3 linked regions of the Magnetococcus sp. PR-3 genome follow. The protein of the gene in region 1 interacts with the protein of each later gene in a pairwise test. Links are inferred from orthologs where the notes say so. Each region holds a gene or a part of one and is shown in the gene's direction. Other genes may lie near its edges.

Evidence for each region.
Region 2: the proteins of rho (region 1) and hfq interact in binary tests that used the Escherichia coli proteins (3 or more experiments, as listed by UniProt). The link is inferred for Magnetococcus sp. PR-3 from one-to-one orthologs.
Region 3: the proteins of rho (region 1) and yhbY interact in binary tests that used the Escherichia coli proteins (3 or more experiments, as listed by UniProt). The link is inferred for Magnetococcus sp. PR-3 from one-to-one orthologs.

What each region holds. Positions count from the first base shown.
Region 1 is NZ_JBAHUQ010000043.1:7,347-17,924, forward strand. What follows is about bases 916-3,849. They hold rho (transcription termination factor Rho), read left to right. Parts: upstream 916-1,722; coding sequence 1,723-2,976; downstream 2,977-3,849. Other genes in these bases: truD (tRNA pseudouridine(13) synthase TruD), read right to left, coding at 916-1,397; rpmE (50S ribosomal protein L31), read left to right, coding at 3,135-3,347; V5T57_RS18740 (methylated-DNA--[protein]-cysteine S-methyltransferase), read left to right, coding at 3,671-3,849. In the rest of the region: V5T57_RS18720 (ferredoxin--NADP reductase), read left to right, coding at 1-86; more of truD, read right to left, coding at 345-915; more of V5T57_RS18740, read left to right, coding at 3,850-4,162; V5T57_RS18745 (MBL fold metallo-hydrolase), read right to left, coding at 5,217-6,266; V5T57_RS18750 (TetR/AcrR family transcriptional regulator), read right to left, coding at 6,422-7,000; trxA (thioredoxin), read left to right, coding at 8,007-8,339; V5T57_RS18765 (YggS family pyridoxal phosphate-dependent enzyme), read left to right, coding at 8,583-9,299; proC (pyrroline-5-carboxylate reductase), read left to right, coding at 9,374-10,189; V5T57_RS18775 (YggT family protein), read left to right, coding at 10,213-10,578. UniProt on the Escherichia coli protein: Facilitates transcription termination by a mechanism that involves Rho binding to the nascent RNA, activation of Rho's RNA-dependent ATPase activity, and release of the mRNA from the DNA template.
Region 2 is NZ_JBAHUQ010000006.1:22,144-32,726, forward strand. Bases 5,190-8,128 are described here. They hold hfq (RNA chaperone Hfq), read left to right. Parts: upstream 5,190-6,496; coding sequence 6,497-6,760; downstream 6,761-8,128. Other genes in these bases: V5T57_RS05850 (YciK family oxidoreductase), read right to left, coding at 5,190-5,292; miaA (tRNA (adenosine(37)-N6)-dimethylallyltransferase MiaA), read left to right, coding at 5,291-6,271; hflX (GTPase HflX), read left to right, coding at 6,827-8,125. In the rest of the region: V5T57_RS05835 (FliI/YscN family ATPase), read left to right, coding at 1-1,077; V5T57_RS05840 (Lcl domain-containing protein), read right to left, coding at 1,541-3,115; V5T57_RS05845 (hypothetical protein), read left to right, coding at 3,571-4,023; more of V5T57_RS05850, read right to left, coding at 4,561-5,189; V5T57_RS05870 (SLC13 family permease), read left to right, coding at 8,729-10,096. UniProt on the Escherichia coli protein: RNA chaperone that binds small regulatory RNA (sRNAs) and mRNAs to facilitate mRNA translational regulation in response to envelope stress, environmental stress and changes in metabolite concentrations.
Region 3 is NZ_JBAHUQ010000003.1:198,788-209,308, reverse strand. Bases 5,701-8,577 are described here. They hold yhbY (ribosome assembly RNA-binding protein YhbY), read left to right. Parts: upstream 5,701-6,917; coding sequence 6,918-7,238; downstream 7,239-8,577. Other genes in these bases: V5T57_RS03825 (IS110 family RNA-guided transposase), read right to left, coding at 8,006-8,577; V5T57_RS03830 (hypothetical protein), read left to right, coding at 7,242-7,556; V5T57_RS03840 (hypothetical protein), read right to left, coding at 6,373-6,606; V5T57_RS03845 (hypothetical protein), read right to left, coding at 5,903-6,190; V5T57_RS03850 (RNA-binding S4 domain-containing protein), read right to left, coding at 5,701-5,903. In the rest of the region: V5T57_RS03865 (tetratricopeptide repeat protein), read left to right, coding at 1-1,605; V5T57_RS03860 (DUF7354 domain-containing protein), read left to right, coding at 1,830-2,774; V5T57_RS03855 (CHASE2 domain-containing protein), read left to right, coding at 2,965-5,037; more of V5T57_RS03850, read right to left, coding at 5,508-5,700; more of V5T57_RS03825, read right to left, coding at 8,578-8,932; V5T57_RS03820 (hypothetical protein), read left to right, coding at 9,139-9,405; V5T57_RS03815 (hypothetical protein), read right to left, coding at 9,402-10,052.

The sequences.
Region 1 (10,578 bases):
CGGAGCAGTATTTGGTTGATAACCATGGCTATGATGCTGGATCCAAAAAAGACCCCGGCAATTTGCATGCAGAGAAGTATTGGTAGGCGGTCTGTTCAGGCGGTGTGGGGTCAGATTGGGTCGATGCCTGAGCATGCCTAGGCATGGTTGGTCCACCCTTGACGTCAAAAGCAGACCTGTAAGTGGGCGGCGGTTCAAAATAGGAGGCGACCCTCAGGTGTCGCTTGCTTGAGTGGCAGCATGGGGTATGGCCGGCCCTGTGGCAGGGTGGTTCCTGTTTGACGGGATAGGGCCAGAGACATTGCTGACGTGCCCCTGTCCCCTACCTGGGGGCGCCTTAAGCCCTACATATACTCCCGCATGACACTGGTGGCAAAGCAGCCTCGGGGTAAGGTGAAGGTAGCCACCAGATCTTCGCCCTCCCAGCTATGGGTTAAATCCTGTGGCATTAAGCGCATAGCCCGCCGAGCCCCCTTCATACCAAACCGGTTCAATAGGTCGATAACATCGGCCTCTGCGTGTGCCACCAGCTCTTCGTACTTGGCCGCTTCACCGGTGGGTGCCAGCAGGTCCTGACCAAAGAGAGGGCCTGAGGGGTGGATCTCCCTGGCATCAAAGCGGGGTTGTTCTGCGCAGAGATCTTCCACCCGGAATGAAGCGGTACGACCGGCCAGCTGTACCACATCACCCTCTAACAGGGTTTGGAATAGGTTGGCCTGTAAGCGTGCCGCAACAACCCGGTTAAACAGCTCAGAACGCACAGCAGAGATCTGCAGCCCCTCGGTGTTACGGTTACCCTTGCGGCGTTTGCGCCCAGCTTTAAGGAGCTTTATGCCCTGATCCCAGTTGTCGCCATCCCGACCAAAGCGCTGGGGGCCAAAATAGTTGGGGGCCCCCTGGGTTAAGATACGTTGCCGGGCCTGTTCAGCCAGAGTGTGGCGCTGTTCCATGGAGAGCGTATCATCACACCCCCGCAGACGAATGATAAAGCGGTTGCCCGAGAGCATGCCGGGTTTAATTTTGCGTCGGTCGCGGTTGAGTGTAAGCAGGGTGATCCCCTCCAGCAGCTCTTGGTCCCAACCTTTGGGGGGGGACTTGCCAGGGAGGTGTACGGAAAAATCTTGAATGGTGATGGCGTGCCGATCTTTTTGTCCCGCAAAACCGATGTTTTTACGGGGTACGCCAAAACGTCGACAGAGCCATCCTGCGACTTGGTCTGTCGTTAAATCCTGCTTTTGAATACGTAAAATCCAGTGCTCTCCATCCCCACTTAAGGGGTCGGGTCGCAGTTCCTCGACATGGAAGTCTGCTGGCTGTTGTTTAAGGTAACCCCCCAACCCCTTGTGTGACGTGAGTTTGGGCAGTTGTGGCTGAATGGCTGAAATTTCACGATTCATGCGGTTTTTCGTTTGACTTTCCAGTGAAGTAAAAGTAGTTTTTCCTGCAATCCGACACGACTGAAACCTCAGTATCGTTTCCCCGGCCTACAAAAATCACCTGAAAATCCGCAGCGGCGGGCTGTTTTCGGTGCGTAAACCTTAAGAATGTTGGGTTTTGATGTTTTATAACCCTGCTTTAGATAATCAAGATGGATCTTGAAAATCGTCACTTAAAAGATGATTTAGCATAATCTTGGATGTGCGCACAAAGGCCAGACATGGTTTTTGTCCTCCATTCGTTTTTCTTACTCTCCCTTTCGCCAAACGACCTACGTGCACTCTCATGAATCTCAAAGACTTGAAAACGATGACAGCGGCCGACCTCTCCGAAATGGCAGAGGAGCGGAAAATCGAAAACTACAGCGGTATGCGTCGGCAAGAGCTGATTTATGCTTTGCTGAAGACCGAGAGCGAGAATAACGGGCAGATTTACGGTGAAGGGGTTTTGGAAGTCCTGCAGGATGGCTTCGGCTTTCTGCGTGCACCCGATACCAACTACCTGCCTGGTCCTGATGATATCTACGTCTCCCCCTCGCAGATCCGCCGTTTTGGCCTGCGTACCGGTGATGTGATTGAAGGTCAGATTCGCGCTCCTAAGGAGAGCGAGCGTTACTTCGCCCTGCTGCGGGTAGAACGTATCAACTATGAAGATCCCCTGAAGTCCCGAAACAAGATTCTGTTTGATAATCTCACCCCGCTCTATCCAGATGAGCGGCTGCAGATGGAGATTGAGAACGAGTCATCCAATCTGGAACCTCGGGTTTTGGATCTGGTGGTTCCCATCGGTAAAGGTCAGCGTGGCCTGATTGTGGCCCAGCCCCGTACCGGTAAAACCATGTTGATGCAGAAAATTGCCCACTCCATTGCGGAAAATCATCCTGAGACAGTGCTGTTGGTACTGCTGATTGATGAGCGCCCTGAAGAAGTGACCGACATGAAGCGTTCGGTACGGGGTGAAGTGGTCTCTTCTACCTTTGATGAGCCTGCAACCCGCCACGTTCAAGTTGCTGAAATGGTCTTGGAAAAAGCCAAGCGCTTGGTTGAGCATAAGCGTGATGTGGTTATTCTTCTGGACTCCATTACCCGTTTGGCGCGTGCCTACAACACCGTAGCTCCTTCTTCAGGTAAGGTGCTCTCGGGTGGTATTGATGCCAACGCCCTGCAACGTCCCAAGCGTTTCTTTGGTGCTGCACGAAATGTGGAAGAGGGTGGTTCTTTGACCATTCTGGCCACCGCTTTGGTGGATACCGGATCGCGTATGGATGAAGTGATCTTTGAAGAGTTCAAGGGTACCGGTAACATGGAGGTACACCTGGATCGTAAGTTGGTGGAGAAGCGTACCTTCCCCGCCATTGACATCGCCAAATCCGGCACCCGTAAGGAAGAGCTTCTGACCGGTCGGGACGAGCTTTCCAAGCTTTGGGTGTTGCGTCGCATTCTGCTCCCCATGGGTCCTTTGGATTCCATGAGTTTCCTCCTGGACAAATTGCGTGCGACCAAGGATAATAGCGAATTTTTCGAAAGCATGAACGGCTGATTGAAGCAGAGTCGGCGGCACGCCTGAGGGCCTGGTTACAACAGGTTGGCAGGTGCTTTGCTTTAAACGCGTTAAAATAGCTCTATGGTCATGGCGATCATGGGGTATGAACATGTAACTCAAGAACAGAGCCGTCGGGCCAGCAAGGACGAAGCACCATGAAAGAAGGCATCCACCCCAAGTATGAAGAGGCCACTTTTACGTGTGCCAGCTGCTCCAACGAAATTAAGACCCGCTCCACCGGCGGCGACATCACTTTGGGTGTCTGCTCCGCGTGCCACCCGTTCTTTACTGGTAAGCACAAGTTGGTGGATACTGCCGGTCGTGTTGAGCGTTTCCGTCGTAAGTACGGTAATCAAGCTCAAAAATAAGACCTACGCCTTACTAGACGTACTAAAAAAGCCCAGCACCACTAGTGCTGGGCTTTTTCTGTTTTTATTACAATGATTTGCGTGTTTGGCCTGGGTGGTTTCAATGGGTTAGCGAGCAGCTAAAACTACGTTTTTTTATTGCCTAATGACCAATAAAATGACGAATCACAAATTTTTTTCTTTGGAATTCAATATCTTTTTCCGATTTTAAGTTTTATAGTGCATTTAGGCCCTTGACATAAATAGGGCTAAGTGCATTGAAACTTGTCCATCTGGACGTTTGACCCCTGGTTTTTAGGGGGTAGTACCTGGGAGGTAATCCTGTGTCTTTTTTGCCCTATGATTCGCCCGTTGGCATGTTGTGGTTGGAACTCCGTCAGGGGGCGTTGGTATCGCTCTCCTGGTCACTACCGGACTCCATGGCAGATCCTCAGGAAGATGCGGAAGTGTGTCGTCGTGTTACCCGTTGGTTGGATGACTACTTTAAACGCGCTCCTCGTCCGGTCGACTTTACCGTTCGTCCAGATGGTACCGTCTTTCAACAGAAAGTTTGGCGGGAGATGAGTAAGGTTGGACCTGGTGAGACCATGACCTATGGGGAGCTGGCCAAGCGTTTAAACAGCTCTGCCCGTGCGGTTGGTGTTGCTGCAGGTCAAAACCCCATTCCTGTAATTATCCCATGTCATCGTGTGGTTGGTGCCAAGGAGCTGGGGGGGTATAGTGGCCATGGTGGTTTACAGACCAAGCGGACACTGCTTAGTCTGGAAGGTGCCCTGATTGGTGATATGGGTATTCCTTATCGTCAGGCTTCATAATATGAGTTAACCACCCTATTGGGTGTGACGTACGAGATATCATTTTCGGGCCGGAGGGGTAGGATACCCTCTGGCCCGTTTTTATTGGGGCTGCTAGCTTAAACCACACCATAAAAATGTCATACGCTCGGCTGTTTTTTGGGCTAAATGTTCATCACCCTGTTAAAGGGGTCACACGTGTTGAGGGTGATATGTTGAATGGGCAGGGATGGTATGGGTAGAGAGTGCGAGAAAAAGCACCTGCTTTTATGGTGGGGTGGTTCTGCTTGGGTTGAGTTGTCTGCCACGTCATATGGAGCTGAAAAGGGATTACGCCTAGTTTCCAATGTGGTCAGAGGGGATCCTTTAAAGGCTGTATGGACCATGAATTTGGCCAACTGTGCAAGCGGTAGCAGGGCAGGCAGGGTTGTAGAGAGGTTGTATAAGGCGTTTGCTAAGCAAGAGTTTTTGCGTGGGCAGATAGGATGAATGTCGCCAGATTGGAACAGGTATACGTGTTTAAACCCCATAACCAACAGTCCACTTTCTATAGCACCCTGTCCACGAGTAAGTAAATACTGTGTTGGGGCTGTATTGGTATAGGGCCTGAGCACTGTTAAGGGGGGGGTCTACGGTCATTCGGTGCCACTGGTCCCGGTCAACCAGCCCCGGAGATGCTCAGGTAGAAAACCCTGATATCTTGGTGTTGAAACAGAGATTCTAGACTTGAGAGGTTACAAATCTTACGCAGGGTCACCTCTTGACGCTTAGGGTTCGTTATCCCAGTGGATATGAGGATCTAGCGGGTTACTTGGGGCCGTGACAAGCCGGTTTGCAGTATGAATTCTCCGACCATATCCGTGGCACGGGTTGATAGGATATGGCGTGTATTCTCTCCTTTGGGTATAGGTTGTCCCTGCCAAGGTTATCCATACGGACCTTTTATAGGCGTATGAAATATAGTCTTTTTAACTTCAAAGGGTTTGGGCCCATGCCCCAGACAGTAGAGAATGGCATGGACCCAATGTTCAGGTGGTATCAAACCGTTGAAACGGCTAGAACCCTCACGGTTTGTTTAGCGTACTGAAGCGTGTGCGTGGTCCTGAGGGTGGTGGATCGGTTGTAAATGTTTCCACCAAGATGTAGTGGGGTACGCTTCGGTTAGGGTGAATCGTTGCCCAATCATGGGGGTGATGATTTGAAGATCTTTGAGGGATGCCGCCTTTTTTAGCCGCTCAATGGGTTCATTCCAGGTATGGAGTGAGAGGTTGAATCGCCCCCAGTGGATCGGTAATAGCGCCTCTCCACGTAGATCTTGGTGGGCCTGAGCGGTCTGTTCGGGAAACATATGTACGTTGGGCCAGCCTGGGTTATACGCACCACACTCCAGCATGGTGAGATCAAACGGCCCAAGACGGTCACCAATCTCTTTAAAACCGGGAAAGTAGCCGCTATCCCCACTAAAGAAGATATTTTCTGATTGACCACGTATGGCCCAGCTTGCCCATAGGGTTTGATTACCCCCTGTCAGGCTACGACCAGAGAAGTGGCGGGCCGGTGTTGCGGTTAAGGTCAGGGGCCCCAATGTGGTCTCCTGCCACCAATCCCGTTCGATAATTTTCTGTTCAGGGACCCCCCAGCGTTGGAGGTGGGCCCCCACACCCAATGGAACCACAAAGTGATCCACCTTGGGGCCAAGTTTTTTTATGCTCTGCATATCCAGGTGATCGTAGTGATCATGGGAGATCACCACGATATTAATGTGTTCCACAGTATCCAGGGTGATGGGCAGTTCAGGGAAAAAACTTTTTGGGGGGAGCCATGCAAAGGGAGAAGCATGGTTACTGAAAACAGGGTCCATGAGTACAGTTTGACCATCCATCTCCAATAATAAGGTAGAGTGCCCCATCCAGGTAATATGGCTACGACCATCGTCTACCTTAAGGGTGCTGAGCTTATGAACGGGAATGGGTTGGGTCGGGGGGCGGCCAGGTCGGGTAAAGATCCACTGGTAGAGGGTTGACCAGAAGTGGCCTTTCTCCAGGCCCTGAGGCGTGGGGATGGTGTTCATGAATTGGCCATCCTCATAGCGGCTTGTACGGTTTGTATGGGTGTGTTCAGACATGGGTTCTAAACCTCCAAAAGGTTCGGTTTGCACCAAGGTGCAACCCACTAAAATGAGGGTTATGATGAGTAAAAGGGTCAATCGCTTGGCCATAGTGATCGCTCTATCTGCTAACTGACTGGTCAGTCATAAAAGGTTAAAAAAAAGCCCACGGTTTAATGGGTAGTGATGCCTTGCCAGTAGACATGAAAACCTTGTGCAATCGTGGTTTGTGTCTCTGTAGCCTCTCCCTCTGGTGTTCTTAGGAAGGTGATGGTGGCATTAATAAGGGCGCCAGCCATGGTTAGGTGATAGGTGACGGGGAGGTCGCAGATGATTTTCTCCTTTATACCCATCTGCATATCCATGGAGAAGCCAGTGAATTCAGCTGCCATGGCTTCACGTGTCTCTTGGGAGACCAGCTCTGAGAGACGTAGTTGCTCCATGAGATCATAGTGTGTGGGGTTGTTCTGTGCCCACAGGATCATACCTGTCCATGCTTGTAGCAGTTTTTCCCTTAGGTGCGCTTTAGGGTCCCAGTTGGCCATAATATGGGCATAGAGATCTTTTTTAAGCCGTATATAGACTGCATCAATCAGGATATCTTTGGAGCTGAAGTAATGAAATAGGGTACCGGTGGCAACCTGAGCCTCTTTGGCAATACTGGCCGTTGAGGTTTTCCAGAAGCCATCTCTGGCAAAAAGGTAGATGGCCGCTTCTAGAATGCGGGTCTTTTTATCTTTTAAGGTATCCATGGATCTGACTTTAGCTCTGATTGAGTGATCAGTCAATCATAAAAAGGTAAGCGCTATCTTAGCCTCCTAACGGGGTGAAATAGTCATATAGGGGCGGGTTTTTTAGGGGGTAGATATCCATGGCATCTACCTGTCCATGAGGGATGCAGATTCGTCCCGAAATGTCCCTGGGCAAGAGGTCACCAAGAACAGGGTGGTTATAAGACAGAAGGGGATGTCTAAAAAAGAAGGAAGGACAAATCATGACCAAACGGCCCACCCTGAGCGGAAGAGTTCACATTCTACCTGTTTACCTGCAAGCCTGTGGTGGCGCGGAAAGAGCAGGTACCTCTAATCGTGAAAAAGCGCGTACAGGTGGCGCATCATTAAAAAATCTAGGGATAGTTTTAGTTGAGTGGACCCACACTGAAGGCGTAAACCGATCCGTCCTCAAGAGTGAGCAAGTCATGCTTTTGGGGTGTTCAAAAAGGTCGTTCGGAAGGCAACAGACAGATAATGCATAGCAGGACACCAAGGGTACAACGCTTTGGAATGCCCCTCCGACCATCTGATTACTATTTGATTGCTAGAAACAAAAAAGGCTTACGATGTGAATCGTAAGCCTTTGATATAAATGGCGCGCGGTAGAGGATTCGAACCTCTGACCTTTGGCTTCGGAGGCCAACACTCTATCCGGCTGAGCTAACCGCGCGTAGACAGAAATTTTGGATGTGCAACTATAGGTACTGGACGCTGGATTGTCAAAGGCCAAATGAGAGCAACTTGACAACGGCAAGCAGGCAACCTACGGTAGCACGAATGCAATGTCACACCATGGTGGCTTGTAGGGTAGAAAATGGAAGAATGGATTTCCTTTTTTTTAAGGAAATTGGAACATATGCCCCCTTGGTATGCCTAAGGTGGGAACATGGACAGCAGCGTATGCCATTGAGCGGTGGACCCCTATAAAAAAGGTCCAGGTGGTAGCGCCAATATCTCTTTATGTGCAAGAGGAGCAGACCAGATCATGAGCGAAAATGTCACGAGCACCACAGATAGCCAGTTTGAAGCCGACGTTCTGCAAGAAGATAAGCCGGTATTGGTGGATTTCTGGGCCGAGTGGTGTGGCCCCTGTAAGCAGGTTGCCCCTTTCCTGGAGCAGCTGGCTCAGGATAAGGCGGATAGCCTGAAAGTGGTCAAATTGAACATTGATGAGAACCCCAACGTTCCCGGTCGCTTCGGTGTACGTGGTATCCCCACCTTGATGATTTTTAAAGGTGGCCAGATCCAGGCTTCCAAGATTGGCGCCATGCCTAAATCCAAGCTGTATGAGTGGGTAGATGAAGCCATGGCTGGCTAAGTCATCCCCATTGGATGTATAAAAAAAGGCTGGTCATTTCGACCAGCCTTTTTTTAATTCTACCTGGACACAACGGTACCTTCATAAAAAGGTCCAACATCCACCGTGATCAGGTGACACTTTTTTCAAGCCTTTTTTATCCAAGCACTTTGTTTCATCCTGACTCAATCATGGTACCGTGTTTTTATACTGTGTACCCTGTAGCATGGCCTTTTTCCTATTTACCCCAACGGGTTCACGACCATGGAAACCATCACCCAACGTTTGGAACAGATACAAGAGCGTATCATCACAGCCTGTCAACGCGTGGGCCGTTCCCCTCAGGAGATTCAGCTCATGGCGGTCTCCAAACGTAAACCAGCACAAGCCATAGAAGAAGCTTTGCAGGCAGGCCATCTCCTCTTTGGAGAGAACCGGGTGCAGGAGGCCAGAGAGAAGCTGCCGGCGGTTCAGATACCTGCAGAGGCCACCCCTCAGTGGCATCTTATTGGTCCTTTACAGAAGAATAAGGTCAAATACATTGGCGGCTTGTTTCATATGGTGCAGACCGTAGATACATTGGAGCTGGCTGAGGCGATAGATAAACGTATGGGCCAGGAGCAGCGGAACATGCCGATACTGTTGCAGGTCAATGTGGGGGGTGAGGTACAGAAAAGTGGGATGGCACCGGATGATCTGGAGGCGGTGGTCACCGCCATTGCCCCGCTACAAGGGGTGACGGTAAAAGGGTTGATGACGGTACCACCCTTTGCAGAAGATCCTGAACAGGTACGTCCCTACTTCCGTGCGTTGCGTACCCTGGCCACCCATGTCAAACAGATGCGCTTACCCGGTGTTCATATGGATGAACTCTCTATGGGTATGAGTCACGATTTTCATGTCGCCATTGAAGAAGGGGCGACCATGGTACGGGTGGGGAGCGCACTGTTTGGTGCCCGTGAACCGTTATCGTCCGATTGATTCTGGAAAGCGGATCGTACAGAGGCTATGCTCATAGCCCACGGATTTCTGATAGCCTGTTGAGAGTCAAAGATATGTCCACCCATCCTCAAATCGCCTTTCTAGGCGGCGGTAATATGGCCAGTGCCATCCTTGCGGGCCTACGTCAGGCAGAATTTCCTGGACGTAACCTCCATGTGGGCGAGCCTAATACTGACCAGCGTACGGCGCTACAGTCCAAATTTGGTCTGCAGGGTCATGCACAAAACCGCGATGCCGTGACGGGGGCTGACTTGGTTGTGGTCGCGGTTAAGCCTAACCTGGTTCCCATCGTGTTGGCGGATGTGGCGGAACACCTACCCCCCACGGCTGTGGTGCTCTCCATAGCAGCGGGTATGGATCTGGATACCATGGCGGATGCGCTCAATGGGCCACAGCCGATCATTCGTGCCATGCCTAATACCCCGGCTTTGGTGGGGGAGGGGGTGACGGTACTCTGCCCCAATGACCATGTGACCGATGCTCAGCTTACCCAGGCTAAAACGGTACTAGAGAGTGTGGGGCAGGTGGCTGTGGTGAAGCAGGAGAGCTTGATTGATGGTGTCACAGCACTGTCTGGATCAGGGCCGGCATATGTGTTTTTGATGGCGGAAGCACTCTCAGATGGTGGTGTCTCCTGTGGGCTGCCTCGGGATCTGGCTGATCAATTGGCGGTACAGACCCTGCTGGGATCAGCCACCCTTTTACGGGAGAGTGGTGAACACCCGGGAGTCTTAAAAAACCGGGTTACCTCACCCGGTGGTACCACCATTGCTGGGATGGGGGTGTTGGAACGTCATGGTGTGCGTGGTGCATTGATTGATGCGGTACAGGCTGCCTGGAGCCGTTCCAAGGAACTCAGTGGTAAGTAAGTACGTGTAAGGAATAAATATCCATGGATATCATGAGTTCTATCGGTCAGTTATTAACCTTTTTTCTGGGTATCTACTCCTGGATTATTCTCTTTCGGGTGTTGATCTCCTGGGTTAATCCAGACCCCTATAACCCCATCGTTCAGTTGCTGATACGGGTAACCGAACCGGTATTGGGTCCTCTGCGGCGTATGATCCCCTCTATTGCGGGTATCGACTTTTCCCCCATCGTGGCCTTTTTGGGCATCAACATGCTGCAGAGCATGATACACGCCCTTTTCTCCTCCGGTAATGTAGGGGGAGCCATGATGGCCATACTGGGGCAGCTGATCCAGTTTGTGTATCTGATTGTGGTTTTCTATATGCTGCTGCTGCTGGTACGGGGTGGG
Region 2 (10,583 bases), on another replicon or contig:
TTTCCAGGGTCGCGCATTGTCTCTCAAGGGCGGGCTGAACAGGTGCCTGTTGGGGAGCATCTGCTGGGTCGGGTAATTGGTCCTATGGGGGAAGCGCTGGATGGCCACCCCATGCCCCACTTGGAAGAGCATGTACCCCTGCACTCGGCCCCGCTTAATCCCATGTCTCGTCGTAAAATTGAAGAGCCGTTGGATCTAGGTATTCGTGCAGTAAACAGTATGTTGACGGTCGGGCGTGGCCAGCGTTTGGGGGTCTTTGCCGGAACCGGTGTGGGTAAGAGTACCCTGTTGGGTATGATGGCCCGCTATACCAGTGCGGATGTGAATGTCATTGCGCTGATTGGTGAACGGGGACGTGAGGTTGTGGAGTTCATTGAGGATGAACTGGGTCCAGAGGGTATGGCCCGTTCCATCGTGATTGTGGCGACCTCCGACCAACCCCCCTTAATGCGTCTACGGGCGGCCTATATGGCCACCGCCATCGCAGAGTATTTTCGTGCCAAACAGCAGGATGTACTGCTGTTGATGGACTCCATCACCCGTTTTGCCATGGCCCAACGGGAAGTGGGTCTGGCGACCGGTGAACCCCCCACCAGTCGGGGTTATCCCCCCTCAACCTTTATGCTGCTGCCCAAGCTGTTGGAACGGGGTGGGCGGGATGAAGGGACCGGTTCCATCACCTCAATCTATACGGTGTTGATGGAAGGGGATGATATTCAAGACCCGATTGTGGATGCGGTGCGAGGGATCCTGGATGGTCACATTGTGCTCTCCCGTGATCTGGCTGCGGCCAACCACTATCCGGCCATTGATATCAATGGATCCTTGTCTCGTTTGATGGATGGCTTGGCAGAACCGGGGCACAAAGGTGCAGCCGGTCAGTTGCGTGAGATCTTAGCAACCTACGCCAAAGCAGAAGATATGATTAACATCGGTGCGTATGTGGCAGGCAGTAATCCACGGATTGACCGGGCCATTCAGTTTATTGAACCCATTCGTGAGTTCCTGCAACAGACGGTGGAAGATCCGTCGAATCTGGATGAGAGTGTGGCCCAGCTGGAGAGCCTGTTCCTCTAAGAAAGAGTATTCAGCCCACCCTACGGGGTGGGTTTTTTTCGTTATACCCCCCCCTTGTACAGCCCTTGATCTAAGGTTTAAACGCAGCCAACCATACCGATGGTTGTTGAGGTGTCTGTGCCCTGCCGTGCCATCCATCCGCTTAGACGGGTTCTGAAGGTTCAGGGTTAAGCCATACCAACAACTGGTAGGGGTGACCCCTTTCTAACCGTTATGGATCTGTTTGCGCCCTAGTACCGATGGTGTAGACCGTGATTGATAGATACGGGATGTTGGTGATCCCGATCAATCGGCAGTTTCGCTATGTTCCACATATAAAGTGTGCGAGAAAGCCGCCAAAAGATTGAACGTCTTATGCAGGGTAGGGCCGTGGCTAGCGGTGGCATCCTTACACCCCCATGGGGGTCTGTTGGTCTTGGCGACCAGGGCAGCGTGGTGGGGGCGCAGGTGGCGTGTATGACGATTAATAATAGGTTTTGCTGGAGGATGGGTGCTGACGTGGCGGTGGGTGAGGCACCTCATCCTGAGCAATGATGCCATCCTGGTTACGGTCAAACCGGTTAAAGTGTGCCGGGGGTCCAGTAAACTCCTGTTGGGTGACCTGTCCATCCTGATTACGATCCCAATGGGCCATAAAGCCACCCTGTCTACGGGATCGTCCACGGCGGTCGGTACCCATGGGGGGCTGAAAAGCTTGATGAGACATGCCGGGCTGTTGTGGGGATAATCCCTCTGCTGTTTTGACCATAATATGGTTGGGATAGTGGTGTGCATCGCTTTTTTGGGGTGGGGTGTGGTTTACACCACCCCGTACCAGACGAACATAATTGTTTGTCCGCCGTGCATCCCCTTGGGGGCCATGGCCGATCTTGGCCTTACCCACTTTGGGATCACCACGCTGTGCCCCTGCACCATGTACATCCATAATACGTCCAAACATTTTGCCCATGGCGCGACCAAACGCCAAGTAGACGGCATCCCCGCCCGGATGGGGTCCGTCCAGATGGGTGGTGCCGGTCCAAAAGTGGGGATAATCACTCTCCCCTGCCTCGTTGATCAGGGTGGAGGTCTCAAAAACAGGGTCAATGGCTGCGGAGTTGGTGACATCCGGTGCACGGGTATAATCCACCAGATATTGCAGCTCTTTGGCGTTGGGTAAACGCCAATCCTCATAACCGGCCAATATGCTGTTTTGGGCATAGGCTAGGGCAGCTTGCCAGTTCATGCCCCGTTTACTGTCCTGCTGCGCCCACATCAGCCCGGTTTTATGGTCGGTTATGGTACCATCGCCATGGTTCTCAAAATCGTGGTGCCCATAGCGGGGGCCCCGTACAAAGCGTACATAAAAGGTTTTGGCAACCCGTGGCCCATGGGGACGGTAAAATCCATAGCCTTTGATACGTCCATCCGCAAAGTTCACCCCAAACAGGGTGCGGTTACCCCCCATGGTGGTGCCAACATACTCGGTGCGGGAGAGCCACTGGCCATCAATATAACGTTCCCCTATTTGGGTATTGCCGTAGCGGAAATCAAAGTAATCCGTATTGATGAAGGGTATGGCATTATGGGGTACTTGGCGTAAATCGGGTTTTTGGGTTTGGCGATGACGCCCAAAGCCCATGCCACCCCGCTGTCTGGGGTGGGAAAAACCGGTATACCCCCGGAAATCAATCAATGAGTAGAGCTCTTTAATATTGGGAACCCGCCAATCCTTATGTCCCCCCAAGTTCATCTGCTGGGCCATATGGTGAGCTTGAGCTAAGGAGACTTTATGGCGGTTCACCCCTTTAGACCACATCAAGCCCGTCTGTTGATCGAAGATTGTGCCGTCCCCAAGATCTTGGTAGCTGGGTTGTTGGCTGTGGTAGTTGCCATCCTGCCCAAAAAAAGGTTCATCTGGATCGGCACAGGCGATCTCCCCCCGATTGTTGTAACAGGCGACCTGACCACTATCCACCATGGCTGCGGACGCCATACTCAGCGGCAAGAGTAAGATGACAACCTGCCATATCATGTGGTTTGGTGCGCTGTTGACCATCACTTCTATGCTCCTGGATAGGGGGTTCCCATGACTCTTAGGTAAAGAGCTGAATGGCTTCTTAGTCATCGGATGGCCTGTTTGACCTAACTTTACACAGTTTTACCCATAGGGATAGAATCACCACAACTATCGTTGTGGGTCGCAGATTTAAAGGGATCACCATGGCATCATGGTGAATGGTATGGATTAAAGAAATGCCAACCTTCTATTTGTAGATGAAAATCATTCTTCTTTGAAACTTTGTCGTTTTACGCTACTCTCAAAATTAGCCTCCCCGGATGTTTCTGCATGAAAAACGCAGAGTGACAGGTCACCAAAGAAGGACTATTTTCCCTTTTTTTGGTGACCTGTGTAACGCCTTTCCTTATTTCGGCCACTTAATTATCATTATCTTTGGTGATGTCAAAGAGATCATTTTGCCAATTGGGTTTGATGATACCAGGAGCAAGCGCATGCAACGCCTACCGGTCTACTATCGCATTACACTCTACTATGCCCTATTTGGGGTGTTATGGATTTTTGTGTCTGATCGGGTCTTGGAAATGTTGGTAAGTGACCCACAATTTATGGGTTTGGTGCAGACCTTTAAAGGCTGGATCTATGTGGTGCTGACCAGCTTTATGCTGTTTATTCTGATCCGTATGGATGCCATGGCCATTGAGAAAAAAGAGCAGGAAAAAGCCCAGCTTTATCAGGCAACTTTGGGGGCAGTTCACCATATCCTACACAATTTTCTCAATAAAATGACGCTCTACCGTATGCGTGTGGAAGAGCAGCAAGAGGTGGATCCTAAAATTCAGGCACTCTATGATCGTGTCATTAGTGAGACTAAAAGTGAAATCCACGAACTGCATATGGTTGAGGATTTAACGGCCGAGAAAGTTCGGGAGTCGGTTCAACCTTAAACCGCTTTGTCCCTGCCTGTGAGAGATTGCCACCGAGATATCCTCGTTAGAGGTCTCTCAACTTACCTGCCCCGGTTCTGTGACAGAGCTAGGTTGGGGTGGCCCCCAGTATGAGCCTAAACCACCTAGGGTTCTTTCCGCCGATACCCTATTGATGATACAAGCCCCAGACCGAACATGCTTGATCATCCTTTTCTCTACTTTCCTTAATACATGGCGTGTGATCGCTTGGCATGCCCTGCCGACCCTGTTTGTAGAGCCAACCTATGTACCATCATGCCTGTCGGGTGCCTGTTGCTGATGATGAGGGGATCCCACAGGGGGGAGAGCTGGAACGGTATGAATTGTGGGGGTTATAGGCCAACATAAAAGTAGTGTTGGGGCCTGAGATCCGTTAGGGAATAGGAGAAGCAGTTCTGCGCATGTGCCGAGATCTTAACGGGCCTGTTGGTGGGGCAAGGGCCCGGTTGATCAGGGGCACCAGGTCACGACAGTTGGTGTTTTATCGCCACCAGGTGCCACCGATCAAACAGGTGATTATGCGGATGTCCAATCCATCCAGTCACGGGCTTTCAGGTGCTGACCACGTACATCTTTGCTGTGTGTGCTGGCCAGATAGAGAAAGACCGGGAAGATCGCCTCCGGTACGGGAAGCGTATTTTTATCTTCACCAGGAAAAGCCTCAGCCCGCATGGTGGTGGCTGTACCGCCAGGGTTGACACTGTTCATGCGGACACTGGATTTTTCCAACTCCTGGGCCCAGGTCTCTGTCATGTTAACCAGAGCCGCTTTGGAGGCAGCATAGGCACCCCAGAAGGCACGTCCCTCATGCCCGACACTGGAACTGACGTTGATGACAGAAGCATCATCACTCAATTTGAGTAGGGGCATAAATTCACGGGTGAGAAAAAAGGGTGCCGTCACATTAACCCGCATCACCTGTTCCCACTCTTCAGGCTTATAAAACTCCATGGGTGCCAAGGTACCCAAAAGCCCGGCGTTGTTCACTAAAATGTCCAGTTTTCCATAGCGTGCGTGGGTATTTTTAACCAGTTCAGGAATCGCCCCCATGCCATTTTCCAGATCCAGAGGTACGATGGTAGCTTTGCCCCCGGCCTCGGTAATGGCATCATAGACTTTTTCCAACTTCTCCTGGGTCCGACCCAGTAGCAGTACGGTGGCGCCCTGGGCCGCAAAACCCATGGCAATGGCCTTACCAATACCGGCACCTGCACCGGTTACCAGCGCAATACGGTTTTCAAGCAACATGGTTGATCAATCCTCTATAAATAGCGATGACCCTGCGGCCATTCCGGTGCTTTATGTAATGGGCCCTACCGCGTCGGGTAAGACCGGGCTGGCCCTGCATCTGGCCGAGCATTTCCCTTTGGAGATCGTAAACGCCGATTCGGTTCAGGTCTACAAGGGAATGGATATTGGTTCGGCCAAGCCCACAATGCAAGAACGGAACGCGGTTCCCCACCATTTAATGGATATTACGACACCGGATGATCCTTTTTCTGCGGGGCGTTTTCGTCGGGCAGCCATAGAGATCATTGAAGATTGCCACCGGCGGGGGGTTATTCCTGCTTTGGTGGGCGGCACCGGTTTTTATTTTCGGGCCGTAGAGCAGGGTATTGCGTATATCCCAGAAGTAGAGCCCGCTCTCTTGACCGAGCTTAATGCCAAATCGGAGACAGAGGAAGGTTTGGCCGCATGTTATGCACAGCTTAAACAGGTTGATCCTGAATGGGCTGGCCGGGTGGAGCCACGGGACCGTCAGCGTATTATCCGGGGGTTGTCGGTCTATACAGCCAGTGGTACCGCTTTATCCCATTGGCAACGACTGAGCCGGGAACAAAAACCTGAAGGTCCTGCACTGGCGATCTGCAAATTGGCCATCCAGTGGCCACGGGCAACCCTGTATGCGCGCATTAACCAACGTTTTGAACAGATGGTAAGCGAAGGATTTTTGGAAGAGGTCCAGACCCTGCGAGCACAAGGCTACCATAAAGATCTGCCTGCCATGCGTGCGGTGGGTTACCGCGCATTGATGGGTTATCTGGATGGTCAGTATGATTTGGCCCGTGCCGTGGAGCTTGGCCAACAGGACAGTCGCCGCTATGCCAAACGTCAAACCACGTGGTTAAATGGTGAACCCGGGCTGCATTGGTTAGAGCCAAACGGGGCAAAACAGGCTGCTTTAACCACAGTTGAAGCTTTTTTGCATTTTTTTCTGAAAAAATAACGTTTTTTGGTTGAGTACCACCCTATGACCGTTTAAAAATTCGTAGGGTGGCCAAAAAAGAATTGACAGACCTCTTTCGGTCGCTTGTGCAAGAATGATTTGTTTTTTTGCCGGACATAGGCCTTTGGTCCTCATACGCTGGGTTGAACCCATTGATGAGCTGGGACGGATGATCCGCACCCGATGCCGGACTTATAACGAGAATGATGATAGGGAGAGTGGACCATGGGCAGCCATGCCGGACACAATGTACAGGATCCGTTTTTGAATACCCTACGCCGGGAAAAAGTGCCGGTCACGGTCTTTTTGGTCAACGGTATTAAGCTGCAAGGGATGATCACCTCCTTTGACAACTACTGCCTGTTGCTGAAAAACAGTGTCACACAGTTGGTCTTTAAACATGCCATTTCCACAGTGATGCCCTCGCGCAACATCCATACCGGTGATGAGCGGGATGAGCGTCCTGAGCGTAAAGATAGTAAGGAATAAACGATTTGCGTTTTTTAGTTGATGTGAACAAGGCGCTCCACATGGAGCGCCTTGGCCTTTATGCCCATGCTTGATACCCATCAAGCCCCTGATCGGGCCATACTGCTCCAAGCTCTGGAGCCCAAGATCACCCGCGATGCCTCCCAGCGCCTGCTGGATGAACTGGTGCATCTTTCTACCACCGCTGGTTTGGACATTCACACCGCACAGCTGCTCTCTTTACAGAAGGTGGTTCCGTCGACCTATTTTGGTTCCGGGCAGGTTGAAGAGTTGGCCCACCAGATTAAGATCAATGAGATCGATGTGGCGGTGGTCAACCATGCCTTAACGCCGATCCAGCAGCGTAACCTTGAGAAGCATCTTAACGTCAAGGTGGTGGACCGAACCGGTTTGATCCTGGAGATTTTTGCGGCCCGTGCCCGTACGCGGGAAGGGACCATGCAGGTTGAGCTGGCTTCGTTAATGTATCAGCAATCCCGGTTGGTTCGTTCCTGGACCCACCTGGAGCGTCAACGTGGTGGGGTCGGTCTACGTGGTGGTCCGGGTGAACGACAGATTGAGGTTGACCGTCGTCTGATCCGTAACCGCATTCATAAGTTAAAAAAACAGTTGGAGGAGGTTGAGCGTACCCGTGCTTTACAGCGCCAACCCCGTAAGGAAATTCCCCTCTATACTGTGGCCTTGGTGGGCTATACCAACGCGGGTAAATCCACCCTGTTCAACCTGGTAACCAATGCGGGTGTGATGGCGGAGGATAAGCTATTTGCCACGCTGGACCCCACCATGCGTGCGGTGGATCTGCCAGAAGGAGGGCGGGTTTTATTATCCGACACCGTGGGTTTTATCCGCCAACTGCCCCACCAGTTGGTGGCCGCCTTTAAGGCCACCCTGGAAGAGGTGATCAGCGCTGATCTGTTGCTGCATGTGGTGGATTTGTCGGATCCTGAGTGGGAAAACTATGTGGATTCGGTTGAAGAGGTGTTGCAAGAGCTGGATATTCAGCACACGCGTACCATCACAGTGTACAACAAAGTGGATATGCTGGAGAGCCGTGGGGTGCTGGAGCGGGAGCTGGCTCGGGAGGATACCATTGGTATCTCAGCCCAAACTGGTGAGGGGGTTCATGAGCTACTCACCACCTTACGGGCGGCGGTGGGACGGGCCATGGTGCGCTATCAGGTCACCTTGCCGGTCTCCGATGGACGTTGGTTGGCGAAGTTCCATGCCGAAGCCTCGGTTATGGAGACCCGTATGAATGATGAATCCACCTTTTTAACCGTAGAGATGGCACCTTCCGTCTTAGGGCGTTTACAGGGTGAAGCGGAAAAAGCGGGCGCCAAGGTTCGGTTTAAAGCGCTGGATTAATCCCTTTATGGAACCAGAGCTTCATCGACCTGGGGTAGGTGAAGTCTCTAGGTTACCAGGGATCACACCCCGTTTGGGCAGGTATGCCCACAGACCCCCAGTTATCCTCATGGGTGTTTCCCCCTATGGGGGTCTTGGATAACGCCCCCACGCACGGTGTGGTGAGGTTGGGGGCGGATCTAGATCGTACAATCTTTTCATTTGACTGTAGATACAGTACCCCTGCTGGTTACAAGCCCACCCCAATGGGTGCGTTTAGGGTATGGCAGGCTTAGCCCAAAGCTTGATCATGGTCAGCATGAGAGGGCTTGTTTGGTCGTAAAACTGTTTAGCGTTGGCCCTTGCTCCTGCCACTGTGTGCAAGGGTTGGCTCAACAGATTAGAGGTACCCTTCCGCATCGCAAGAGATCGGGACATCGCTTGATCTCATCCCCTGTTTCCCACCGTTTTGCTTCCTAGCTGGTTTGTGACCTCATATCCGTTGATCGCGGCTCCTGTAGTGCTGTGGGGGGATCCTTTCTTTTAAACAGCAGCCGTTTTTGAACAGGTTCTACAGGTCTGGTGTCCAAGGTTCTATTCGATCATCTCTTTGGGAGCATGCTTGTGCCCATCTCTAAACTCGTCTTTGCCCTTGGTGCGCTCCTGGCGCTGTTGATCGTGACTCTACAACCCTTTGAGACCACCCTACTCAATGGGGCATTGGCCATTGTGCTTTTTGCCATAAGTGGCTGGGCTTCCGGTGCGATTCCAGAACATTTAACCGCACTAATTTTCTTTCTATTGGCCATTCTTAGCGGTATTGCAGCACCGGCTATGGTCTTCTCTGGTTTTTTGACCTCAGCCTTTTGGTTGGTCTTTGCCGGTATCATTATCGGGGCCGCCATGAAACATACCGGCTTGGATACCCGTTTGGCCCATAAACTGGCCCACCATGCGCCGGCCCAATATGGGGGGTTGATCGCGGCCATTGTTATCTTTGGTATGGTGTTGGCCTTTCTCATGCCCTCTTCCATGGGTCGTGCTGTACTGATTGTGCCTCTCATGCAGCGTTTAGCGCAGCAGATGGGCTATGCAGTGGGCTCGCGGGGGTATATTGGTATTCTGTTGGCGGGGGCGATGGGGAGCTTTTTCCCGGGTTTTGGTATTCTACCTGCCAATGTTCCCAATATGGTTATGGTCGGGGCGGCCGAATCTCTTTATAGCTGGTCACCCTCCTATGGTGGTTATCTGCTGTTGCACTTCCCACTGCTCGGTTTGGGCAAAAGCCTGCTGATCACAGGGTTGATCACCTATTTTTACCATGACAAACCCACCCTGCCGGTGATGGCCAGTCAGACAGAGCGCGTACCCTATACAACGTCTGAGCTACGTTTGGCCCTGCTGCTGACCCTGGCCATTGTGTTGTGGGTAACGGATTTTGCACACGGCATTTCCCCAGCCTGGGTCGGGTTGGGTGTGGCGGTTTTTTGTCTGTTGCCGGGTGCCCGTTTGGTGGAGGGGCGTACCATTAGCCAGTTCAACCTCTCTCCTCTGCTCTATGTCGCAGGTATTATTGGTATGGGGGCGGTGGTGGCCGAGACCGGTTTGGGTCATTTAATGGCCGAAAAGGTTTTGGCTTTCTTACCCTTGAGTGAAGATGCCCCTGTGGTGAACTGGACCAACCTCTCTTTGGGCTCGGTGTTTATGAGTCTATTGACCACACAGCCAGGTTTACCGGCTGTAATGAGCCCCCTGGCTCAGCCGTTGGCCGAGGCATCCGGCTTGGAGCTTCATACCCTGTTGATGATCCAGGTGCTGGGGTACTCTACCACCATCCTGCCTTATCAAGCCCCACCGTTGGTGGTGGCGGCGCAGTTGGGTCGTATTCCTTTTAAGGATCTGATCAAGATGACCTTTCTATTGGCACTGCTGACACTGCTGCTGCTTGTACCTTTAGATATCCTTTGGTGGATGCTCCTCGGTGCTCTGTAAAACCGAACCGACGATCTGGCTGCGGATGAGAAAAGATATCCTGCGTCGCGCGCTTTGGTCTCAGCCTCTTTCCCCTTTTCTATGGGCTGTTTGTTTCTCAACCTATGGATCTACGCCCGACAATGAAAAAAAATGGGTGTGAAAATGGTGGAATCCCCCGATAAAGCCTGTCGGTGGTTGCTGCTGTGTCCATGCGGGAGAGCCCGATCCGCCATCCATTCTTCATCGGTCATAGGAACGCTGGGGGGGGTGGTCATGGTGTTTGGGCAAAAAGCTTTAAAAATCCTCACTGGGATGGATGGACATTTTGTGAGGCCTCCTATAGAGTACCGCCTTCGCGTTGAAGGGGTTCAGGTGTGAGGCGCGGAAAAAAATCACTGTTTTTGATTTTTTTTTCTCGGCTGGGGTTGCAATCCCCCATGGTCGACCCCACATATGCACCAATACGATATCGAAACCGGTCTATTTAGACCGATCACATAGATGT
Region 3 (10,521 bases), on another replicon or contig:
CTGCAGCGTAAAGGCATGCTCTTTAAAATCACCTCAGAGATCCACCAGATTGCCCGTTTGTCGGATGATCCTGCTCTAAGATCTATTGCTGATGAGCTGAAAGCCGGTCGTAAAAAACTGGCAGCCAAGACCTTGTCGGGTCCCGCAGAAGATCAAACACCTGAGCAGCATCTACATACCATGAATGCGTTGGAAGAGCGCATCAGTACGCTGGATGGTGAGTTGGGTCGGGCCAGTCTTAAGTTTAAGCAAAACAAGCGCGCCATTAGTCTGAAAGATCTGGAAAAAGCTCTTCCAGAGGGTGCCGCAATGGTGGATTTTGTGGCGTATAAGGACCATAAAGATGTCTCCCGCCTATTGGCTGGTGTGATGGTCAAGGAGGATGGCAACGTTCAGTATGAGCTGGTGAAGTACGAGCCCACCATGAAGGAGTTGGAAAAGCAGGTCATCAATTTGCGTGGCAGCATCCAGGATGAAGATATGGATGAAGATGACTTGCTGGATCTGAGCATGGAGATCTACGACATGGTGTGGGGGCCGGTATCTGAACTACTGGCTGAGAAAGAGACCGTTTATGTCGTGCCTGACGGTATCCTCAATATCCTGCCATTTGTCGCCATGGTTGACTCTGAAGAAGAGATCTATCTGTTGGAGAAGGCAGATCTGCACATGCTGACCTCCAGCCGGGATCTTATGCCCTCACTGCTGGCCGCTGCTAAAGGTCCTCAGTTGACGCTGGCAGGCCCCAACTATGATACCGAAGAGGTAACCGGCACCCAGGTGCTGGCTGCGGTTAGAGGTCGCCGTAGTGCCAACCGTGCCGCTGTTATGGTGAGTAAAGAGGAGGCGAAGGGGGGCACCCGTGCAACCCGTGCAGCAACCATGCGTGCGGGTTTACGTGCACTCTCACGGGGTATGCGGGGGCTGCGCTTTGATCCTCTGCCCGGTGCTGAAAAAGAGGGTCAGTTGATCACCAATACCATCGCGACAGAGGGTGGTAAGTCCAATCTTAAGTTACAAAATGAAGCTCAAGAAGAGGTGGTTAAGGATATTGAAGTGCCACCCAATGTCTTGCACATTGCGACCCACGGGTTCTTCCTTAAGGCAGATGAAGGGTTGCGTAAGCGGCTGAAGAGCATGGCCCGGAGTGTGGAGCTCAATACCACACCTCCTCCAGGGGATAACCCCATGCTGCGTTCTGGTTTGGCCTTTGCTGGGGTGAACGCCAATGCACCTTTCCTGGGTGAGATTGATACCAAGAATGATGGTATTCTTACCGCACTGGAGGTGTTGGACCTTAACCTGACGGGTACACAGTTGGCGGTTTTATCTGCTTGTGAAACAGGGTTGGGTGAGATCCATGAAGGGGAAGGGGTCTATGGTCTGCGTCGTGCGTTCCAGGAGGCGGGTGCTCAGGAAGTGATCGCTTCTCTTTGGGAAGTGAGTGATGCAGGTACCCAGGCACTCATGACCGGACTATACAAACGTCTGGGTGAAGGTATGACCCCCCATCAGGCTTTACGGGACTCACAAATTGAGCTGATGAAGTCAGGTCAGTGGGGTTACCCTTACATCTGGTCGGCATTCATGAGCATTGGTCGCTAAAAAAATGTGATAAAAACAGCAGAAGGGTGTAAAAAGATGCATCCTTTCTGCTGTTTTGGTCACCAACCAGTAGAGTTAAGGGAATAAAAGCATGTAGAAATGCCTCTATTCTTTATGTAGATTATTTAGCTGCTCCAGGGGTTGCCCTGGACTTCCGGCTTAAGTCACACGCTCCAGGATGGAGCTTTAAAGAGATTCTTACGCGTATCAGGGAGCATTGACCGATGAAAACCAGATTCCTATCCTTTTTTGCCGTATTGGTCGCTTTTGCGATGCTGATGGTGAGTATGCCCGTGGAGGCTAAGACCCCCGTTGCCATGTTCATGCAGCCCAAAGGTAAAGTTGAGTACAGTAAAAACGGTACCAAGTGGAAAAAAGTACGCCGCACCAAGTTCTTGTTTGAGAACTACCAGATCCGTACCGGTGCCGATGGCAAAGGTATGCTGGTAAACCAAGCTACAGGTCAGGCCCAGGATGTTGGTGCCAACACTGTGGTACAGGTTTCTAAAGAGGGTGCTAAGGCACTGGCAGGTACCTTGGCAGCTCCTCGTGAAGCTGGCGCTTCTTTAATGGCCGGTTTGCAAAACCGCTTTGCTAAGGCTCAGCGTTACACCACCGTACGTCGTGGTGTGCATAAGACCAACGCGCCGAAGGATGTTAAGCTGCGCACCGCTAAAAAGCTCACCTTGTCAGCTTCTTTCCCCACACTGGTGTGGGAGAACTTGGGCGATGAGTTTAGCTACAAGCTGATGGTAGATGGCAAGTCTGTTGGTACCTTCAACAGCAAAGAGGCCATGGTTAGCCATGCTCTGACCCTGGTACCCGGTAAGCATAAGTACCAAGTCAGTGTCATGCAGGGTGCTGATGTACTCTACAGCCCCAAAAAGCCCAGCACCGTTGTATGGCTGAGCGACTCTGAAGATGCCAAGCTGAAGAAGACCATTGCTGACATCCAAGCTGCTGCCCCTGGTGATGACTTTGTGCTGGCCAGCTTCCTGGATGAAAAAGGGCTGACTGTTGCTGCGATGGAGCACTACAAGAAGCACTTTTCAGATTATCCAGACGACAATGACATGCGTCCTCTGCTGATCAAAGCCTACCACGATCTGAAGCTGAAGAAGCTGAAGATGAAAGAGGCCCTGATCTACAACCAGATGATGGAAGACTAAGCTTAACCAGCGGCTGCCAACGGTAGCCACCCGGTTGTGAATGAAAAAAAACCCACTTGGAGCTAAGCCAAGTGGGTTTTTTTGTCTGCACTGGGTGCACCCACCCCCCAAGCTTATGCTATGGTTGGGAAATGGTAGGGATACCTACCATCTATTTTATAAACCAAAGCCCAAACGAGAGGCTTGAACGGTGAAAAAACAATCATTTTCCCAACGGTGGGACATTTGGGTCACCATTGTCCTGTTCCTTATTGTCATTCCATTGGAGGTTAAGGAGCCTTTTTCATTTATTGAGGACCAAACCCTCTCTTTTCGACAAATTCTTCGTATGGAGTATGGTCCGCCTGAGCAGACCAAGCTGAATGACAACATTTTCATCGTTAATACGGATGAACAGTTTTTTGAAGAGTATAAAAGCTTTCCGCTGCGTCGTACGGATATTGCCCAGATTACCGCAACCCTACGAGAGCTCGGCGCGAAAGTTGTCGCAGTCGACTTATTGATGGACTTTCCCAGTTCGTATGGGGAAGACGAGCCTGCGGCTGAAGTGTTTAAAGAGGTCGGAAATGTCCTGGTGGTGTCCCAAGGGCAGTTTAACCGGGAAAACAAATTTACCGGTTTGAACTATCCGACCCCAGTACTCAAAGAGGTCACTCGTAGTGGCTACACCAACATCAGCTCCTCCAGTTCGTTGGTGACCATGCTCTCTCGCTTAAATCTGTTCCCTCAGATTATGAAGGAGGAGGATGGTTGGCCTTTTGCCGTACAGGCTCTGGCCATGTTCAAGGGGGTTGAGCCAAGCTTTGATGAGAAGACCCGCGTACTGACCATTGGTGATTTGAATATTCAGCTGGATCAGTTCAACAGCTTCTACATCGATTTCCCCAAGCTCCAGCAGGGTGCGCGCTTCCTTAGTGAGGTTAGAGGAATCTCCGCGATGGAGATTTTGGAGCTGGATGAGGATGAATACGAAGATTATTCCTTCTTGGTGAAAGATAAGATTGTCCTGTTGGGGGATACCTCTGAGGTCTCTCATGACTGGTTTGATACACCGGTTGGTATGGTCTATGGGGTCGAGATTATTGCCGATACCATCAGTACACTGATGGCCCAGGGAACATTACACCCCGCCTCAACGGTGGCTGAGGTGATCTCGGCACTGCTGTTTATGCTGATCTTGGTTAATGTAAACTTCTGGTTGGCGCATCCCGCTTTACGGGCTGTGTTGGTGGCAGCCCTGTTTGCCACGTTCATTGGCTTTACAACGTGGATCTATATTAGTAACGGTGTGGTCTTCTCCATGAGCTATGTGCTCTTGGCTGGCTTTGTCTCCTATTTGGTGATCAACCTTAAGGAGTACCTGGCTGAGCGTAATCAAAAGGCGATGATCAAGGACACCTTTGGCCACTATCTGTCACCCAAGGTGGTAGAGATTTTGGTTAAGGATCCCAGCAAGCTGCAGTTGGGTGGTCAGCAGCGTGAGATGACCGCTTACTTCTCAGATGTCGCAGGCTTCTCCTCCATTAGTGAGAAGCTGACACCGGAAGAGCTGGTACATCTGCTCAATGAATACCTGACAGAGATGTGTAATATCATCGCCGATCAGGAAGGCACGGTGGATAAGTTTGAAGGGGATGCCATTATCGCCTTCTGGGGGGCGCCACTGGATCAACCTGATCATGCTATTCGGGCCTGCCATGCCTCCATTGATATGCAGAACTTAATGGTGGATATGCGCAAACAGCTCACGGAGGAGGGGCGTCCCCTGCTTAACGTGCGGATGGGTGTGAACACGGGTCCTATGGTTGTAGGGAACATGGGCTCTAAGCAGCGTATGGACTACACCATTATGGGGGATGCCGTAAACTTAGCGGCACGTCTGGAAGGTGCCAATAAGTTCTACAATACCTATACCATGATCTCTGAGTTTACCCACGAACATGTGAAAGATACCGTGGAGTGCCGTGAGTTGGATACGGTTCGAGTGGTGGGTAAAAAAGAGCCCATTACCATTTATGAGGTGTTACAGCGCAAGGGTCAGCTTAGAGACCGCCAAGCAGACCTGCTGGAGGCCTATTATAAAGCCTTGGATATCTACAAGGGGCGGGACTTTAAAATGGCGATTGAGGCGTTTGAGAAGGCGCTGAAGATTGTGGAAGATGATGGTCCCAGCCGTACCTATGTAGACCGTTGTCAGCTCTACTTGGAGAATCCACCACCGGATGACTGGGATGGTGTCTTTAACTTTACCTCAAAAGGGTAAAGGCAGTATGCAAAAGGGCGGCTCTTTGGAGCCGCCCTTTTTTGTAGGGAGATGTTTTTTTTAAGAAGAAACATAGCTGTTGTTGATCTTCCATCGACCCATTTCTCCCCATAGCACCCTAGGTTCGTCCTTTTTTTGGTGGGCGACCGTAATGTGAGATCCATGTGTGTGAGCAAGGGGTAAAAGGGGGTCGTATCTTGAAAGCTAAGAAGAGAGACGTGCGGGAGAGACCTCTTGGTTGATGGGAGGGATCCGTTTTCCACCGTTGTGGATGGTTGGTCTACAGGTAGAGGCACCCTAGGCATATGGTACGATCCATGGGGGCAGGTGACTAAAAAGGGGGGATCTTGGGGGGATGCCTAAGTGTGGTTTATCAAGGTTTGCCCTAAAGCTTAGTCTGGTAAGAATATAAGAATAGGCTTGGGTATAAGGATGATACCCCCTCAAAAGAAGGGTATTGACTGGGGAGGTTAGAACTTTAAGCGATCCAGAGCACGTCGGTCCCGTTTGGTGGGGCGTGTGGAGCCATAGTCTGGTCGGCTGTTTCGTTCGGCACGTTTTTGGGCGGAGATCTCCTGGCGGGCCTCTTGGCTCTCTGGCTTTTCGGTGTAGAGCTTTTGGGCCTCAGGGGCCGGGCCTCGTTTATCATTAAGTCCCTCAACAGTCACCATAAACCGGTAGGGACCTTTGGTGATCTCTAGTTCATCCCCCACCTTGACCACACGGCTGGGTTTGACCCGTTGTCCGTTCAGGTGTACATGGCCACCATTAACGGCATCGGTGGCGATGGCACGGGTTTTAAAAAAACGGGCAGCCCACAACCATTTATCGACCCGCAGTTTTTCTTCTGTGAAATGGTTTTTCATTAGGGTTTGCTTTCCACTTCACGGCAGATGGCCTGTAGTGCCTGTTTGGACAGCGTACTACCCTCGCCCAAGACCGTTTGAACCGATTCTGGTAGGCCTTTGGTGACCTCACCATCTCCAGCTTTTAGCCCATAATCCAACCCCAATACCCCCCCAACAGCCAGCATGAGCCATAAAAGCATGGTAATACCGTTACTGATGATCTTTAAGGCGCCAACGACCACGGCAACAGCACTAACAGCAATGATAATCCACGCGACGACACTGGGGTCTGATAGATCAGGCATAATCATTTCCATTCATTAAATGCGATGTCAAAACAGATCAACCCAACAGGCAGGTAGGCCCAAACCTGGGTAGGTAAAGGATACCGGCTTTCCTGCTGTTTCCACTTTGGAAAAAGGGATGTGCTGGCATGGTTGACACATCGTCATACAGGTTATGGCTGGTTGATATCCATCCATAACCGTTAGCGGTTACCAAAATTGTTCTCTTTTCCACAATCTGGGCAGGTCCAGGTAAGGTTGTTACAGGTCATACCCCAGAGATTATCCTGCATACAGGTTTGGCACATCATAAAACCACAACTACAATTCCAGGCAAAAGGTAGCTTATCGTCTTTACAGGCGACACAGGGGCCATAGCTACGCCCTGCTTTTTTACGTAACATCTTTGGTTGACGGGCTGGTTTGGCTTCATTCATCACATATACTCCTCCATGTACGCTCTATGATAATCGGCTCAAGGTCCAGGTTCCATGGGTGATGGTGGTGAGATGACCATAAATAGGTTAAAATGAAAGATTGAGCGAGAGTACGCGCTCTTTTTTAGTTTAAAAACGTTGGCCCTCTATGTGGGTTAACATATTCATTTTCAACAGTATAATGCTGTTGAGCAGCGTGGTGTTCTGGTACATCACATTGCCCATGTCTCTCTTTTGAGGGTTTTTTTGGGAACAAGCACCCATGAGATCCCCTCCAAGAGCGGCAGGTTGGCTTATTGGAGTTTACGAACGTGTCACTTGCGGGTTTTCAGCGCAAACATCTTAAAGGTCTTGCCCATTCCCTTAAACCTGTTGTGTTTGTGGGAAAAGAGGGGGTGACTGAATCGGTTCAAGCAGCCATTGAAGAGGCGCTACTCATCCATGAACTGATTAAGGTGCGCTTTCTGGATTTTAAAGAGCAGCGGAAGGATCTGGCGAAAGATCTGGCCAAGGATAGCAAGAGTGAGTTTGTGGGTATGATTGGCCATTTGGCCATTCTTTACCGCATGCATCCTGAGCCGGAGCATCGTCGTATTCAGCTGCCCAAAAAGAAGAAAAAGAAGGACAACTGATTCATGCAGGAGCGTTTTCGCGGGATTACCGAGTCGGAAATTGAGTGGGATGAGCGTATTCCCATTGCTTTGACCATGACCCTGAATAAGGGACAGAAAATTCGGGTGGATCTGGTTACCCGTCAGATGCAACAACTGTCGGGTAAGCCCCTTAAAGAGAAGCAGCATGAGTGGGTGCAGCACATGGCTGACTATCTGTTGCGTCAGGCACTACTCAAGCGCCAGGAGGATGAGGGTGGGGATAAAATGGAAGAGGCTGGTAAGCAACCTCTAACCTTTACTCCCAGAATTGACCCGGATGTCACCTGGTGGGGGTAACCCTGTTGTGATCAAATAAAAAAGCTCTATGGATTTTTCCATAGGGCTTTTTTCTTATGGGTATCTCTGTCACGCAGAATCCTCACAGGGCTGTTTTCCACGCTTCCATAGCCCGCAGGAACCCAACACATTCCTTTGATGGGGCTGTGGGATTGTGGAAAATAGCCCGGTTGGGAATGTGGTGTTGAAGTAACCTTTTCTTTTTCGTGCGCAACGCACCAAGTACCATTCGCTACCCTGTTTGAAATGGGTTGCCATTTTGTGACGTCACCGGGGTGACCAAAAAGCCCTCGCAACCCAATTTAAGTTCAGGCTGTGGCAGGATCTAAACTCAGTCGCCACAACTTGATAGCAAGTTTCCGAGCCAATGCTGCAATGGCCTTTTGCGTTATGGAGCTACGGCTGACCAGTCGATCATAAAACGCTTTGGCTTGTTCATCTTTGGCCCGTCAGATCCAAGCGGCTTCGATTAATAGGCTACGCAGACGCTGTTGTCCAACAGGGCGTAGATGTCCCCGGTCATGCTTGCCGCCACTCTCCCGAACCATGGGAGCCAGCCCCTGATAGGCGGTGACCTGTTCTGAACGGCTAAATCGTTCGGGGTGGAAGAGTTCGGCAGCACATGTGGCAGCGACCACATGTCCGACACCATCAGCGGTTTTCAAGCGTTCGATGCGGTTTTGTTGACCGCAAGTTATAGCCTGGGCTTTGATCTGTTTATCGATCGATTGCTGTTCTTCAGTGAGAAAGGCCCATTCCCGCAGGTGGCTGTTGAGTGTTTGGCGGGTAGCAGCCGCAAGCTCAAGTTGATGCAACTGCTCAATGGCTGCTTTGCTCCAATGATCGAGATGTTCAGGTTCAATGGCGCTGTTGCTTAAAAGCAGGCCACGCATTCGCTGTTTACAGCGGCGCAGGCCATCGGTCAGCTGATGACGGTGTCGCACCAAGGTGCGGAATGCCTCTTCATGCTCGGAAGGGATGGCGATGGGACGTAGCAGACCGGAAGCGGCGAATTCAGCCAGCTTACGGCAATCAAGCCGGTCGGTTTTATGGGTTGGAGCGACAGGTCGAGGAATACGGCTTGGGGCAGCTACGGTGATGGGCAGTCCTGCCGATTGAAGTGCACGGGCCAAACCGTAACCGGTTGGTTCAGCCTCCTGGGCAAACATGCCCACCATCACCGGCAGGGATTGCAGCATTTGGATCAGAGTGGTTGGTTCCGGGGGCATGGTCAGGTCGGTCAGCTCCCCATCTGGCCTGAGTAGTGCCACACGCCAACTCTGCTTGTGAACATCCAGACCGATGTAGACCAAACTGTTTTCAAAACCGGCCAAAAATCGTTCAAATTTGGCTACACTGAGTATGTCGTTAGCCATGTCGGTACCGCCTGTTCTGGATTCATACTCAACACCAGATTAACAGAGATACCGACATGGTATGTTATAGGTGCCTGTGCCAAGTTCCAGGGATAGAGATCGTTTTTAACCCAGCCGACCCCCTTATAAGAGGGGGCTTAGGTGCTTATGTATGGCGTGGGCGCAAGTCGTTGGCCCCTATGGATGTTTGGCAGGCAAAGGATCCGATGAAATATCGACTGATCAACCGTGTACATGGTACAGAGGCCTGGGTGGAGAGTCTGGATGGTACACTCCCTTTTAAAGCCGCCCGCAAGACCTGGAAGGTGCTGTGTGGAGAGCGCCTTTGCCATTGTGGGGGGCCCATGAGTGAAACCGAGCCGCCCGAGGATGCCGAGGGTAACCGCTACCGAATCGATTTTATCTCATCCCGTGGGGAGATCGCCGGTTTTCGGCTGGTGCCTGAAGATACCCCTCCCGAAATACCTGGCTAAGGGTGCTTCGGCTGCGGTTTTGCTTCACAAAGCGGTCTTAACTCCTGTACCACAGGGGCCAAACCTCGGGCGACTGCACGAACCCGTTTGCGTAGTGCTTCCTCTTTTTCTGGGGTCATTTGGGTAAAAGCCGCTGTCGAGGCAAACAGATGTTCTTGAAATAGCCCTGTTACCTCATCCACCACCGGGACTAAACCCTGTACGGTTGCTCTAACCTCCTGACGTAGGGCTTCACGCTCCGTAGGTGGCATGGTGCGAATGGTATGGGCTGTTTCGGTTAGGCTCTCTTTGCCCAGGGTGATCATCTGTTGGGCGGCTTCGGGTAGGTACAAGGCCACCTGACGGGGGAGTTGATAGAGGGTGGATGCCAAGAGAATGGTCGGTATTAACAAAGCCAGTGCCAGAAGCCCATGGCGTTGCCAGTGGTTGCGCCTCTGCTGTTTGCGGGTCATGGGGGTGTCAGGTTCGGGGGCTGCCATGGCCAGGGCTTGATAGCAGGTCAAACGTGCTTCGGCCTCTTGTTGGTAGCGGCTGTAGAGTGTGGTGATGTTTGGGTCTTGCAGTAGAATACCCAGCTCAGGTTGGTGTAGGTAGAACAGATCACCTTTTTGTTTAATGACAATGGGATAGTCCGCTATTTTAGCCATTGGGTAACCACTCCTTAATGTGTACGAACCTCTTTCTTTCCGCCACCATGACATGGTCAAGAGCAGACAACAAGACCTTCACAGTGAGCGCGTGTTGACCGTAAAATTATAAAAAGTATATAGAGGAAAAATAATGAGGTAAATTTTTGTAACAGAAGGGGTGGAAGGGTTTATATGCAGCCAAAACAGAACAAAAAAGGTACTCTTTGTGTGTGGGCGGAGCTATTTTATAAGGTTCAATGGCATCAAGAAATATACTCATAAATACAGTATATTATCATTATTATGCCCATGCAATAAAAACTCACAAGTAATGCTTTGGTATTATATAGTATGTTGCTAGTACTTGGTCTAGTCCTGTTTGTGTTGACAAGATAGTGTTCTATTAGTACCATAAAGATACCTACATGGTGATGAGCGTTAATGATCTCTATTTTTGATCAGAGCCTTAAGAATATTTTTTTAATCA